DNA from 2 places in the Kitasatospora sp. NBC_01560 genome. Region 1 is predicted to be linked to the other one. Evidence: riboswitches for the same ligand, from Rfam matches in the RefSeq annotation. Region 1 holds a riboswitch; the other holds the start of a gene.

Region 1 (7,054 bases):
CGGGATGAGGCGAACGTGGTCCGGATCACACTTCGAGGGAGCAGGGCCCATGGCGTACACAGCCGACGAGACGCTGACCGTTCTCGTCTACAGCCACGACCGCAACACCCGCGAACAGGTGCTGACGGCGCTCGGACGCCGGCCCGCCGAGGACCTCCCGGAGCTGTCCTACCTGGAGTGCGCGACCACCCCCGCGGTGCTGAAGGCACTGGAGAAGGGCGGAGTGGACCTCTGCGTGCTGGACGGTGAGGCGGTGCCGGCCGGCGGGCTCGGGCTGGCCCGGCAGCTGAAGGACGAGATCTACGGCTGCCCGCCGCTGCTGGTGCTGATCGGCCGGCCGCAGGACTCCTGGCTGGCGGCCTGGAGCCGGGCGGACGCGGCGATCTCCCGGCCGGTGGACCCGGTGGCGCTGGCCGAGGCCGCCGCCGTGCTGCTGCGGGCCCGGCTGGCGAAGCGCACGCCCGCCGCCGGCTAGCCGCGGCCCGGCGCCGGACGGCCCGGCGGCGCGGGCGTCTCAGTACGAGAGAAAGATCGGTTGCGGCGGGACGGCGGCGTCCCGCCGCTCGATAGGCTGGCTCCCATCCCTACGGACATCCCTCCGGGGATCCGACACGAGCTGGAGTCAGCCATGGTGAACGTGAACCCTGCGAACGGCGGCCAGGACCCCGTGCAGGTGGTCCGCACCTGGCCGGACATCCTGGCGGCGCTGCTGCGGGGCGAGGACCTCGACCAGGACGCCGCCTCGTGGGCGATGGACCGGATCATGAGCGGGGAGGCCTCCCCGGCCCAGGTCGCCGGGTTCATGGTGGCGCTGCGGGCCAAGGGCGAGACGGTCGACGAGGTGGCCGGCCTGGTCGACGCCATGTACGCGCACGCCGAGCCGCTCAGCATCCCCGGCCCGGCCGTGGACATCGTCGGCACCGGCGGGGACCGGGCGAAGACCGTCAACATCTCCACCATGTCGGCGATCGTGGCCGCCGCGGCCGGCGCCAAGGTGGTCAAGCACGGCAACCGGGCCGCCTCCTCGGCGAGCGGCTCCTCGGACGTGCTGGAGAAGCTCGGCATCCGTCTCGACCTCTCCGCCCGGCGGGTCGCCGAGGTGGCCGAGGAGGTCGGGCTCACCTTCTGTTCCGCCGCGAAGTTCCACCCGTCGATGCGGCACGCCGCCACCGCGCGGCGCGACCTCGGGGTGCCGACGGCGTTCAACATCCTCGGCCCGCTGACCAACCCGGCGCGGGTCACCGCCCACGCGATCGGCTGCTTCGACACCCGGCTGGCCGGGCTGATCGCCGGCGTCCTGGCCCGGCGCGGTGCCCGCGCCCTGGTCTTCCGGGGCGACGACGGCCTGGACGAGCTGACCATCACCACCACCTCGCGGGTCTGGATCGTGGCCGGCGGTGAGGTCACCGAGACCACCTTCGACCCGACGGAGGTGGGCATCGAGCCGGTCGGCATCGAAGCGCTGCGCGGCGCGGACCCGGCGTACAACGCGGAGGTGGCCCGCCGGCTGCTGGCCGGCGAGCGCGGGCCGGTGCGCGACGCCGTCCTGCTGAACGCCGCGGCGGGGCTGACCGCGCTGGACCTCACCGACGCGCCGCTCGCCGAGCAGCTGGCGGCGGGCATGGAACGGGCCGCGGCCGCCATCGACTCGGGCGCCGCGCAGGACGTCCTGAAGCGCTGGTCGGAGGCGACCGCCCAGGCCTGAGACGGCCGTTGGGGGCCCGCGGGGGCGCACTCCGCGGGCCCCTGCCGTTGTCCGGATGGCGGACCGGTGTTTGACCACCCGACGGACGCGACCTAGAGTCTTGGCCAGGTCATGAGTGACAGCACAAAGCCCCAGCTGGCTGTCCGGCAACCCTCCGTCCGTGGCGGGGTGCCCTGGGTGAGGACCGGGTCCCGCGGCAAACCGTCCGCGTGGCAAGCGCGGACGCCGGACGAGACGTACTCCCGGGGTCCTTTCCCCAGAAGGAGTGCATCCCCATGTCCCTCGCCACTGAGATCTGCGCCCCGCTCGCCGTCCTCGGCCACGACGTCCAGGTCCCGCTCGCCAGCGGTGAGAAGGTCGGCTACGCGGCCCTCGACTACGCCGCCAGCTCCCCGGCGCTCCAGCGCGTCTGGGACGACGTCGCCGCCTACGCCCCGTACTACGGGAGCGTGCACCGCGGCGCCGGCTACCTCTCCCAGCTCTCCACCGACCTGTTCGAGCAGAGCCGCCGCACCGTCGCCGACTTCCTCGACCTGCGCGACGGCGACCAGGTGGTCTTCACCCGGGCCACCACCGACTCGCTGAACCTGCTGGCCGGCGCCGTCCCGGCGGGCACCCGGGTGTTCGCCTTCGAGACCGAGCACCACGCCTCGCTGCTGCCCTGGGCGCACGCCGGCCTGGAGGTCACCTACCTGCGGGCCCCGCGCTCGCGGGAGGAGGCGGTCGCCGCCCTGGACGCCGCGCTGGCCGGGGCGCCCGAGGGCCCCAAGCTGCTCTGCGTCACCGGCGCCTCGAACGTCACCGGCGAGCTCTGGCCGGTCGCCGAGCTGACCGCCACCGCCCACCGGTACGGCGCCCGCGTGGTGCTGGACGCCGCGCAGCTCGCCCCGCACCACCGGGTCTCGGTGCGCGAGCTCGGGGTGGACTGGATCGCCTTCTCCGGCCACAAGATCTACGCGCCGTTCGGTGCCGGGGTGCTGGCCGGCCGCGCCGACTGGCTGGACGCGGCGGAGCCGTACCTGGCGGGCGGCGGCGCCACCCGTACCGTGGCCCGGGAGACCGACGGCTCGGTGGCCGTGCAGTGGCACACCGGCCCGGCCCGGCACGAGGCCGGCTCGCCGAACGTGATCGGCGCCTACTCCATCGCCTCGGCCTGCCGGGCGCTGACCGAGGCCGGCTGGGACGCGCTGGAGGCCCGCGAGCAGCAGCTCGTCGCCCGGCTGAAGGCCGGTCTGGCGGAGGTCCCGGAGGTGAAGGTGCTCAACCTGTTCGGCGCCGACTCGGCCCGGGTGGGCGTGCTCTCCTTCGTCGTCCAGGGCTGGAACAGCTCGCACTTCTCGGCCGCGCTCTCCGCCGAGTACGGCATCGGGGTGCGCGACGGCCTGTTCTGCGCGCACCCGCTGGTGCGCACGCTGCTCGGCGACGAGGACGTGGCGCCGTCCGAGTGCGGCGCGCCGGAGCCGTCGCTGCCGGGGGAGCGGAGCCTGAACGCCATCCGGGTCAGCTTCGGGGCCGGCACCCCCGACGAGCACATCGAGCGCTTCCTGACCGCCGTGCGCGAGCTCGTCACCGACGGCGCGGCCTGGAAGTACCGCAACGAGGGCGGCCGTTGCGTCGCCACCGTGGAGGTCGCCCGGGGCCGGCGCGAGGGCTGAGCGCCCGGCGGGCGGTCAGCCGTCCAGGCCGAGCGCGAAGGCGGCCTCCAGGTCGTGCTGGGAGTAGGTGCGGAAGGCGATCTGGGTCTCGGTGTGGGCCACGCCCGGGACCTTGTTCAGCCGGCCGGGGATCACCTCGGCGAGGTCGTCGTGCCGCCGCACCCGGACCATGGCCACCAGGTCGTACCCGCCCGTCACCGAGTAGACCTCACTGACGCCCTCGATGGCCGCGATGGCCTCGGCGATCTCCGGGATGCGGTCGACGCTGGTCTTGATCAGGACGATGGCGGTGATCACTGTTCGGGCTCCTTTGTGAGGTGCCGCCAGGGTATCGGGCGTCAGCCGGACCGTCGCGGGGGGCGGGTGGCCAGCGTGCAGGCGTACAGGAAGCCGGCCGAGAAGCCGATCACGTGCACCAGGTACGCGACGCCCGGCCCGGCCGAGTGCACCGACCACCACTGCAGGGCGAACCAGAGGCCGAGCACCAGCCAGGCCGGGAAGCGCAGCGGAAGGAAGAGGAGCAGCGGGACGAGCGTGGTCACCCGGGCGCGCGGGTGCAGCCGCAGGTAGGCGCCGAGGACGGCCGAGATCGCACCCGAGGCGCCGATCAGCACCCGGGTGGAGTCCGCCGAGTGCGCCTCGGCCAGGGCGAAGCCATAGGTGGCCAGCGAACCGGCGGCCAGGTAGAAGAGGGCGAACCCGGCCCGGCCGAGCCGCTCCTCCACGGTCGGGCCGAAGACGTACAGGAAGAGCAGGTTGCCCAGCAGGTGCAGCCAGCCCGCGTGCAGGAACAGCGCGCTGAGCACCGCGAGGGCCGGGTGCTTGCCCGGGGTGGGCGCCGCCGGGCAGCCGGGCACCGGATCGGGCGCCTCGGCGAGCTGGGCGGCGGTGAGCGGGCGTCCGGCCAGCAGCTCGGCCGGGACGGCACCCCAGCGCTGCTCGTACCGCTGCTCCGCGCAGACCCGCTCCTGCCCGCGGCCGTACAGCGGGTTGAGGCCGGCGGCCGGGCCCAGCAGGAAGACCAGGACGTTGAGCGCGATCAGCGCGTAGCTGACGGCCGGGACGGGCGCGGCCGGGCGGCCGCCCCGCGCACCGGTGTGGTCGAGGACCGGGATCGCCATGCGGCCAAGCATCCCTCCGCCCGGCACGGCCGGCACCGGGCTTACGGCAGGTGGGCTAGGGCGCCGAAGGTCGCGACCGGTGGCCGGTGCGGTTGCCTCAGGCAATAGGCTTGGGGCGGGCATTCCCGCCTCCCGCCGCCGACGCCGGGGCTCCGGGGGGAGCGCCTGCGCCCACCCAGGGACCACCCGAGAGGACCCCCGATGACCGTCCCCGCCCTGACCCCCGAGACGCGCTGGCGCTGCACCCTGTGCGGCAACCTGACCCGCTTCGACGTGACCCGGTCCGCCCGGGTCACCGAGTTCCTGCACTTCGACCTGGCCGGCGACTCCGAGGTGGAGGAGACCGAGGTCCACAGCGAGACCGTCGAGTCGGTGCGCTGCCGCTGGTGCAACGCCGTGGACCAGGTCGAGCTGGTGGCCCGCCCGGGCGCCGAGGACACCGAGGCCCCCGAGCAGGCTTGATGCCCGGCCCGTGCGGCGGGCGGCGGCGCGCGGCGCGGCCGCCCGCGGCACGGGACAATACAGACAGAGCGCACGGAGCGTGACGACGAGGGCGGCCGCCGACGGCCGTACCCGCTGGACCAGGATCGGAGCCGAGGACGTGGTGGACGCAGCGAAGGAGCCCGCCGGGCCGCAGGGGCGGCAGCCCGCTGTGGACGGGCGCGCGCCGGACGCGGCCGAGGCCGAGCCGTCCGGCACCGCAGCCCCCGCCGAGGCGGCCCCCGGCGGGCCGGTGGCGGGCGAGGAGTCCGGCGGTGACGAGCCGGCGGAAGCCGGTGCCGACGGCGGGGCGGACGCGGCGGACGCGCCAGGCGGCGGCTCCGGCCGAGCCGGGCAGCAGGTCGCGGAGAAGCCCGTGGAGAAGGCCGTGGAGAAGCTCGACCGGCCGCTGCCGGAGGGGGTGCGTCGGCGGGTGGTGGGCCTCGCCGCCGACGCACTGGGAGGGTTGCCGCCCGGCGAGCTGCCGCAGACGCTCCGCCAGTACGCCAAGTTCACCCCGGCCCGGCGCGCCAAGTACGCGGCCACCGCGCTCGCCGCCGCACTGGAGTCCGAGCCGGCCTTCCGGGTGCGGATAGCGGAGCGGCTGCGACTGGGCCAGCCCGATCTGGTGACGGCGCTGGAGTCGGGCACGGTGCCCGGGGCGGCCGACCCGATGGATGTCGCGGCCGCGGCCTACCTGGTGCGTTCGGCGGGCTGGAGCCGACTGGTCGCGGAGGCCGGTGAGGAGGCCGAGCGGGCCGGTGCCGAGGGTGCGGCGGCCGAGGCGGCCCGGCTGGTGGAGAAGCTGCAGGCGGAGCTGGCCGAGGTGCGGGCCGGGGCCCGGGCGGACCTGGACCGGCAGCGGAGCGAGTCGGAGGACGTCCGCAAGGAGGCCGAGTCGCTGCGCCGCAAGCTGCGGTCGCTGGAGAGCGACACCCGCCGGGCGCAGGCCGAGGTCCGCCGGCTCACCGCGGAGCTGGAGGCGTTGAAGACGCAGGTGGCCACCGAGCGTGGCGCCGGGGAGAGCGAGGTGCGCCGGCTCCGGCACCGGATCTCCGAGCTGGAGACCGCCGCCGAGCAGGGCCGCCGGTCGGCCCGGGAGGGGCGCAGCGTTGAGGACATGCGGCTGCGGTTGCTTCTGGACACGGTGCTGCAGTCGGCGCAGGGCCTCCAGCGGGAGCTGGCGCTGCCGGTCTCGCAGATCCGCCCGGCCGACCTGGTGGAGGCGGTGGTGCCGGGCTCGGCCTCGCCGCACGACGTGGCCCGGCGAGGGCTGGCCGAGGACGATCCGGCACTGCTGGACCAGCTGCTGGCGATCCCGCAGGTCCACCTGGTGGTGGACGGCTACAACGTGACCAAGACCGGCTACCCGACGCTCCCGCTGGAGCAGCAGCGGATCCGGCTGCTCGGCGGGCTGGCCATGCTGGCCCAGCGCACCCAGGCGGAGGTCACCTGTGTGTTCGACGGGCAGGACCTGGACGTGCCGGTGATCCTGGCGCCGCCGCGCGGGGTCCGGGTGCGCTTCAGCCGGACCGGCGAGACGGCGGACGAGCTGATCAGACGGTTGGTCCGGGCCGAGCCGCAGGGCCGTCCGGTGGTGGTGGTCTCCGCCGACCGGGAGGTCGCGGACGGCGTGCGGAAGGCGGGCGCGCGCCCCGTCGCCTCGGTGCTGCTGCTGAACCGGCTGGCCCGGCCCTAGGTCGGCGCGGAGCCCGTCCGGACCGGAGTGACGCCTGGTCAGCGTCCGGTTTGCGGGGATGTGGGGATCCGGTGAAGTCATGACGGCGGGCCGGAGTTCACGCCTTCGGGGGAGTGGCGGAAAGCGTGGATCTTCACTAGTGTCTGGCGTCAAACCTATTTTCCGGATTCTCACTCGTTAGGGTGAGTCCGTTGGAAGAAGGAGCCGGTCTCTTGGCCTCCCACCGCCGTCCCAAGCAGCCGAGCCGCGCGCGGGTCTCCGTGCTCACTGCCGCCGCTGCGACCGCGGTCGCTCTCTCCGCCCAGGTCGCCGCCCACGCCGCGCCGAGTCCGTCCCCCAAGAAGGAGGACGTGAAGGCGCAGATCGACCAGCTGCAGGAGGAGGCCGAGCAGGC
Region 2 (7,054 bases), 5.5 Mb from region 1:
AGACCGTCTGAGGCCCGGGCCGGCGGTGCCCCGGGGGTGCGGTGCGTCCCGGGGCACCGCGCCGCGGGGGCACCGGCCGGGCGTGGGCGGTGCGGCGGATCGGCACGGGAACGGCGGGCGTTGCCTGCTCCGCCGGGCGGGGCGTCAGCACGGGGGAGCCCCGGGAACGTACGATCGCCCAATGTCTGACATGACGGAAACCACGCCGGGCTGGCTCGCTCCCGAGGAACTGGAGACCACCCGCGCCCGGATACCGATCCTGTACGTCGAGGCGGTGCCGGTGCGCGTCGACGACACCGGTGAGGTCACCCAGATCGGACTGCTGCTGCGGATCGGCCCGGACGGGACGGTCAGCCGCACGCTGGTCTCCGGCCGGGTGCTGCACCACGAGCGGGTCCGTGACGCCCTGTTGCGGAACCTGGAGAAGGACCTCGGCCCGGTGGCGCTGCCCCGGATCCCGGCCTCCCTGCAGCCGTTCACCGTGGCCGAGTACTTCCCGACCCTGGGCATCACCGAGTTCCACGACCCCCGCCAGCACGCGGTGTCCCTGGCCTACATCATTCCGGTGGCGGGCGACTGCCGGCCGCGTCAGGACGCCCTCGACCTGGTCTGGTTCAGCCCGGCGGAGGCCGCCTCGCCGCTGGTGCAGCAGGACATGCCGGGCGGGCAGGGGGCGTTGCTCAAGCGGGCCCTCGCCCACGTCGGCTGCTGACCCGGCCCGGCGGCGCGCCCGGCCGGGGCCGCACCCGGCCGGGGGCCGCCGCCGGGTGACCGCGACCGTGCTCTCCTCTGCGCCCTCCGCCCTGCCCTTCTCGGCACCCTCCGCCGCGCCCTGAGCCACTGTCGGTCGGCCCGGCACCGCCGCGCGGAGGAGCGTGCGCCCGCCCGGGACCACCCCCTGATCAGGTGTCGGTGTGGTCACTCTTCCGCGGGCGCCTCCAACAGGCATTGACGCCGGGGAACTTGTTGATCTACGGTTCCAGCGCGCCACGAGTTCCGGTGTTCAAGCCCTGGCTGGCCGGACGGCAACCCCCTGACGCGGTGGGGTGCTCCAGGTGAAGGCTCGGTGGACGTTCCGTTCCGCAAGCGCGATTGCACCGGCCACGGGCCGGGGTCACACACACCAGGAGGTCGGCATGGCAGGGTTCTTCCGCCGCCGCCACATCGATCTGCTGCTGGTGTCCAGCGCGCTCTGTCGTCACTGACCGCCTCCGGACGGCCGTCGGCCGTCCGGGCCCAGTGACCGACCTCCCACGCGAGCGCACCCTGCCCGGCTCCCGGCCACCCGTCCGGCGGCCCCGGCGTGCTCGCGTCCATCAAGCGCGCGGAAGCAGAGAACTCCCATGTCATCCTTCAGAACTTCGGCCGTTCGCGGCATCGGTGTGATATCCGTCGGCACGGCGACGTTGGTGGCCCTGACGGCCTGCACCAGTGCGCGGAGCACGACCGGCGCCGGCGGGAGCTCGGCGAAGGCCATCACCATCGGCACCACGGACCAGGTGACCGGCCTCGACCCGGCGGGCTCCTGGGACGCGGGCTCGGGGACGATCGAGAGCGAGGTCTACGCGACGCTGCTCACCGCGAAGAACGGCTCCTCGGACGTCTCACCGGACTTGGCCTCCGCGGTCGAGCTGACCGGCCCCAACGCGTACACCGTCACCCTCAAGCCGGGGCTGAAGTTCGCCAACGGGCACGAACTGACCTCCTCCGACGTCAAGTTCAGCTTCGACCGGCAGCTCGGGATCGCGGACAAGAACGGCCCGTCCTCGCTGCTGTACAACCTTCGGTCGGTGGACGCCACCGACCCGGCGAAGGTCGTCTTCACCCTCAAGTCGGCCAACGACACGCTCTTCCCGCAGATCCTCTCCACCGCGGCCGGCTACATCGTGGACGAGCAGGTGTTCCCCGCCGACAAGATCCTCGACGACGCTGCCGTGGTCTCCGCCAAGCCGTGGTCCGGCCCGTACGCGATCGGCACCTACGACAAGAACTCGCTGGTCTCGTTCACCGCGAACGCCGCCTACCAGGGCCTGTTCGGCGCCGCGAAGACCAAGAACATCCAGCTCAAGTACTACACGGACGCCGGCAACCTCAAGCTCGACGTCCAGCAGGGCACCATCGACGCGGTCTACCGCACCCTGCCCACCACGGACCTCCAGGACCTCTCCACCAAGCCGGGCGTCGTGGTGCACACCGGCTCCGGAAACGGCATCCGGTTCATCGTCTTCAACCTGAAGACCCAGCCGTTCGGCTCCGCCACCCAACAGGCCGACCCGGCCAAGGCGCTGGCGGTCCGTCAGGCCGTGGCCGACTCCGTCGACCGGGCCCAGCTCGCCTCCCAGGTCTACAAGAACACCTTCCAGCCGCTCTACACCTCCGTCCCCGACGGCATCACCGGTGCCACCCCCGCCCTCAAGGCGCTCTACGGCGACAAGCAGGGCGGTCCGGACAAGGCCGCGGCGGCCCAGCGGCTCTCGGCGGCCGGGGTGAGCACCCCCGTCGCGCTGAACCTCCAGTACAACACCGACCACTACGGCTCCTCCTCGGCGGACGAGTACGCACTGATCAAGACCCAGCTGGAGGCCACCGGCCTGTTCAAGGTGAACCTCCAGTCCACCGCCTGGGCCCAGTACGGCAAGGAGCGCGTCGCCGACCAGTACCCGCTCTACCAGCTCGGCTGGTACGCGGACTACCTCGACGCCGACAACTACCTCGCCTCCTTCTACGCCGACAACAACTGGGTCAACAACGCCTACGACGACCCCGCCGTCCGGGCGCTGATCAAGCAGGAGGAGACCGAGACCGACCCGGCCAAGCGCACCACCCTGATCCAGCAGGCCCAGGAGGCGACCGCCGCGGCCGTGCCGCTGGTGCCGCTGCTCCAGGGCTCCACCGCGATCGTCACCCGCGAGGGGATCGCCGGCGTGCCGGACAAGCTCACCAGCGCCTACCAGTTCCGCTGGGCGGAGCTCTCGAAGAAGTGACCGTCCACGCGCAGGAAACCTCCGGCGCCGTCGGCTCGGCCGGCGGCGCCGCCGGGTACGGTCTCGCCCGCTACCTGATCGTCCGCTTCCTCCTCATCATCCCCACCGTGCTCGTCCTGGTCAGCGTCGTCTTCTTCCTGATGCGCGCCACCGGAGACCCGATCACCACCGCCTTCGGCGACCGCCTGACCCCCGAGCAGCTCCAGGCCAAACTGCACCAGGCGGGCTACGACCGCCCGCTGTTCAGCCAGTACCTGGACTACCTGCGTGCCGTGCTCACGGGGGACTTCGGCACGACCGCCACCGACAACCGCGCGGTCTCCGAGGTGCTGAGCACCTTCGGTGCCGCCACCGTCGAGCTGGCCGGCTTCGCGCTGCTCGTCGCGCTGGTCGTCGGCCTGCCACTGGGCATGGTCGCCGCCTCCTACCGCGACCGCGCGCCGGACGTGGCCCTGCGGCTGCTGGCCATCCTCAACTACGCCACCCCGGTCTTCTTCCTGGGGCTGCTGCTGAAGCTGGTCTTCGCGGTCGGGCTGGGCTGGTTCCCGGCCTCGGGCCGGGCGAGCATCGACGTCCAACTGGAGCTCCAGGACCGGTCGAGCAGCACCGGGCTGTACCTGGTGGACGCGCTGCGCAGCGGTGACTGGTCGGCCGTCACCGACGTGCTGGCGCACGCGGTGCTGCCCAGCGTCGCGCTCGGGCTGCTCGTCGCCGGGGTCCTGCTCCGGCTCGTCCGGACCAACCTGATCGGCACGCTCTCCGCCGACTACGTCGAGGCGGCCCGCTCCCGCGGCGTCGGCCGGTTCCGGCTGGTGACCGGGCACGCCACCCGGCCGGCCCTGATCCCCGTGGTGACCGTGCTCGGGATGCAGATCGCCGGCCTGCTCGGCGGCGCGGTGCTCACCGAGACCACCTTCGAGTGGAAGGGTCTCGGCTACGAGCTCGCCCACTATCTGACGGCCCGTGACTTCACGGCGGTGCAGGGGATCGTGGCGGTGTTCGCCGTGGTCGTCGCGGTGACCAACTTCCTCGTCGACGTCGTCGCGGCGCTGATCGACCCCCGAGTGAGGTACTGAGTGGCCGACCACCTGCTCACCCGGCCGGCCCCCGTGCCGCGCCGGCGGCTCCCGCTCCCCACCGGGGTGCGCGGCAGCGTCGGACTGCAGCGCGTCATGCTGCTGACGGGGGCGGCGCTGACCGGCCTCTTCCTCCTCGCGGCCGTGTTCGCCCCGCTGCTCGCCCCCTACGGCTACGCCCAACTGGGCGAGGGCCAGAAGCTGTTCGGCTCGCAGCAGGCGCCGAGCGGCTCCCATCTGCTCGGCACCACCATCGCCGGGTACGACGTGCTCTCCCGCACGCTCTGGGGCACCCGGACAGCCCTGGAGATCATCGCCGCCGCCCTGCTGCTCCCGGTGGTCGCGGGCGTGCTGCTCGGCCTCGTCTCCGGCTACCTCGGCGGGCGGCTGGACCGGCTGCTGGTCGGGCTCGCCGACGCGATGTACGCCTTCCCCTCGCTGCTGCTGGCGATCGTCATGTCGATCGTGATCAGCGGCGGCCGGTCGAGCCTGGTCGGCGGCCTGGGCGCGGCGGCCTGTTCGGTCGCCGTGGCCTTCGTGCCGCAGTACTTCCGGGTGGTCCGCGCCGAAGTGGCCCGGGTGAAGGCCGAGCCCTTCGTCGAGGCGGCCCGGGTGATCGGCACCGGTACGTGGCGGATCATGTTCCACCACGTGCTGCGGAACTCGGTGCGCACCCTGCCGCTGATCCTCACCATCAACGCCTCCGAGGCCATCCTCACGCTGGCGGGCCTGGGCTTCCTCGGCTTCGGGATCGAGCCCAACTCCGCGGCGGAATGGGGCTACGACCTCAACCGCTCGGTGGCGGACGTGACATCGGGGATCTGGTGGACGGCCGTCCCGCCCGGGATCGGCATCGTCCTCACCGTCCTCGGGACGACCCTGCTCGGCGAGAGCCTGACCGACCTGGCCGACCCGAGGTTGCGCCGCCGCCCCGGCCGGGGACGCACGCCGGACGAGGGGCGCACCCCCGACCGGTCCGCACGACCGGACGGAGGCCCCGGGGATGACTGACCTGCTGCGCATCGAGGACCTGCACGTGTCGTTCGGCACCGACGCCGGCCAGGAGCCCGCCGTCCGCGGCGTCGACCTGACGGTGGCGCCCGGCGAGGTGCTCGCCCTGGTGGGCGAGAGCGGCAGCGGCAAGACGGTCACGGCGAAGTCCGTCCTCGGGCTGCTCCCCGCCACCGCCACCACCCGCGGGCGGGTGCTCCTGGGGGACGGCTCGGCCGAGCCGGCGGAGGACGTCCTGACGGCCTCGCGCGCCCGGCTGCGCGCCCTGCGCGGCTCGCACGCCGCCATGGTCTTCCAGGAGCCGTCCACCGCGCTCAACCCGGTGTTCACGATCGGCTGGCAGCTCGCCGAGGGCCTGCGGGCGCACGGGAGCGGGACGCGGGCGGAGCGGCGGGCCAGGGCGATCGAGATGCTGGAGAAGGTCGGCATCCCCGAGCCGTCCGTCCGGGTGGACCACTACCCGCACCAGCTCTCCGGCGGTCAGAAGCAGCGGGCCGTCATCGCGATGGCGCTGGCGCTGGGCACCAGGCTGATCGTGGCGGACGAGCCGACGACCGCGCTGGACGTCACGGTGCAGGCCGAGATCCTCGAACTGCTGCACCGCTGCCGGACGGACTTCGGCACGGCGATCCTGCTGATCACGCACAACATGGGCGTGGTGGCCGACCTGGCCGACCGGGTGGCGGTGATGCGGGACGGGCGGGTGGTCGAGCAGGCTCCGGTGCGGACGCTGTTCGCCGCGCCGGAGCACCCGTACACCCGGCAACTGCTCGCGGCCGTGCCCGTCTTCGAGACCTCGGCAGTGCCGCCTTCTGCCGGGACTGCCGGGACTGCCGCGAGCCCCGGGGGCTCCGGGAGTGTGCGGAGCAGTGGCGCTGTCGGTCCGGGTGACGCCGGTCCGGACGCCGTCGGTGCGGGTGACGCCGCTGCCGTGGCGCCGGTGGTGCGGGCCGCCGGCCTGACCGTCGACTACCCCGCGCGCCTCGGGAGCAAGGCCTTCCGGGCGGTGGACGGCGTCAGCTTCGAGATCCGCCCCGGCGAGGTGCTCGGCCTGGTGGGCGAGAGCGGCTCCGGGAAGACCACCATCGGCCGCGCGGTCGCCGGGCTGGCCGGCGTCAGCTCGGGCGAACTCGACGTGCTGGGAGAGCCGTTGGCGGCCCGGGGGCGACTGCGCAGGGCGCGCCGGTCGACGGCGGGCAGCCGGGCGGGCCGGCTCGGGTTCGTCTTCCAGGATCCGGCGACCAGCTTCAACCCGCTGCTGACGATCGCCGAGTGCGTGGGCGAGCCGCTGGTGGTCCACCGGCGCGAGCTCGGCCGGCGGGAGGTCAGGGCGGAGGTCGACGCGCTGCTGGAGTCGGTGCAGCTGCCCCGGGCCTACGGTGACCGCCACCCGCACGAGTTGAGCGGCGGCGAGCGCCAGCGCGCCGGGCTGGCCCGGGCGCTGGCCCTGCGCCCGCAGCTGGTGATCGCCGACGAGCCGACCTCGGCGCTGGACGTCTCGGTCCAGGCCAAGGTGCTGGAGCTGTTCGTCCGGCTCCAGCGGGAGCTGGGCTTCGCCGCGTTGTTCATCAGCCACGACCTGGCGGTGGTCCAGCAGGTGGCGGACCGCGTCGCCGTGCTGCACCGCGGCCGGATCGTCGAGGCGGGCAGCGCCGCCGAGGTGCTGGGCGCGCCGCGAGCCGCGTACACCCGGCGGCTGGTCGCCGCGCTGCCCGTGCCCGACCCGATCCGGCAGGCGCGCCGGGACCGCAGCCCGGTGGGCGCCTGACGGGAGCAACCCCGCGCGAGCGCGGGTCGGGCGGCATCCGCGCTGCTCAGCGGCCCGGCGGGCAGTGTCCGCCGGGCCGTTCGGCTGCCCGCCGGGGCGGCCCGGCCGACCGCGCCCGGGGCGTCGGGGGAAGCCCCGCGGACGGCACGGTAGCGCTACGTGGAGATGACATGTACGCTGCGTGTCGCTGGTTGAACACCATGCGGGCCTGGTCG

The links. Region 1 has a riboswitch for S-adenosylmethionine ahead of OH807_RS13010 (aminotransferase class V-fold PLP-dependent enzyme). Riboswitches for the same ligand answer to the same signal wherever they lie in the genome.
Region 2: it holds a riboswitch for S-adenosylmethionine, as region 1 does, so the genes downstream of both, OH807_RS36700 (ABC transporter substrate-binding protein) here and OH807_RS13010 (aminotransferase class V-fold PLP-dependent enzyme) in region 1, are expected to answer to the same signal.

What each region holds. Positions count from the first base shown of each region.
Region 1 covers NZ_CP109364.1:3,035,925-3,042,978, reverse strand. Annotated here, with positions in the region: gene OH807_RS13020 (hypothetical protein) at 50-475, shown strand; gene trpD (anthranilate phosphoribosyltransferase) at 629-1,705, shown strand; SAM riboswitch class IV at 1,813-1,930, shown strand; gene OH807_RS13010 (aminotransferase class V-fold PLP-dependent enzyme) at 1,981-3,360, shown strand; gene OH807_RS13005 (Lrp/AsnC ligand binding domain-containing protein) at 3,376-3,657, opposite strand; gene OH807_RS13000 (rhomboid family intramembrane serine protease) at 3,699-4,481, opposite strand; gene OH807_RS12995 (hypothetical protein) at 4,683-4,943, shown strand; gene OH807_RS12990 (NYN domain-containing protein) at 5,338-6,660, shown strand; gene OH807_RS12985 (NlpC/P60 family protein) at 6,873-7,054, shown strand, end outside.
Region 2 covers NZ_CP109364.1:8,581,113-8,588,166, forward strand. Annotated here, with positions in the region: gene OH807_RS36690 (glutathione S-transferase C-terminal domain-containing protein) at 1-11, shown strand, start outside; gene OH807_RS36695 (NUDIX hydrolase family protein) at 191-712, shown strand; SAM riboswitch class IV at 986-1,095, shown strand; gene OH807_RS36700 (ABC transporter substrate-binding protein) at 1,344-2,984, shown strand; gene OH807_RS36705 (ABC transporter permease) at 2,981-4,060, shown strand; gene OH807_RS36710 (ABC transporter permease) at 4,061-5,071, shown strand; gene OH807_RS36715 (dipeptide ABC transporter ATP-binding protein) at 5,064-6,839, shown strand.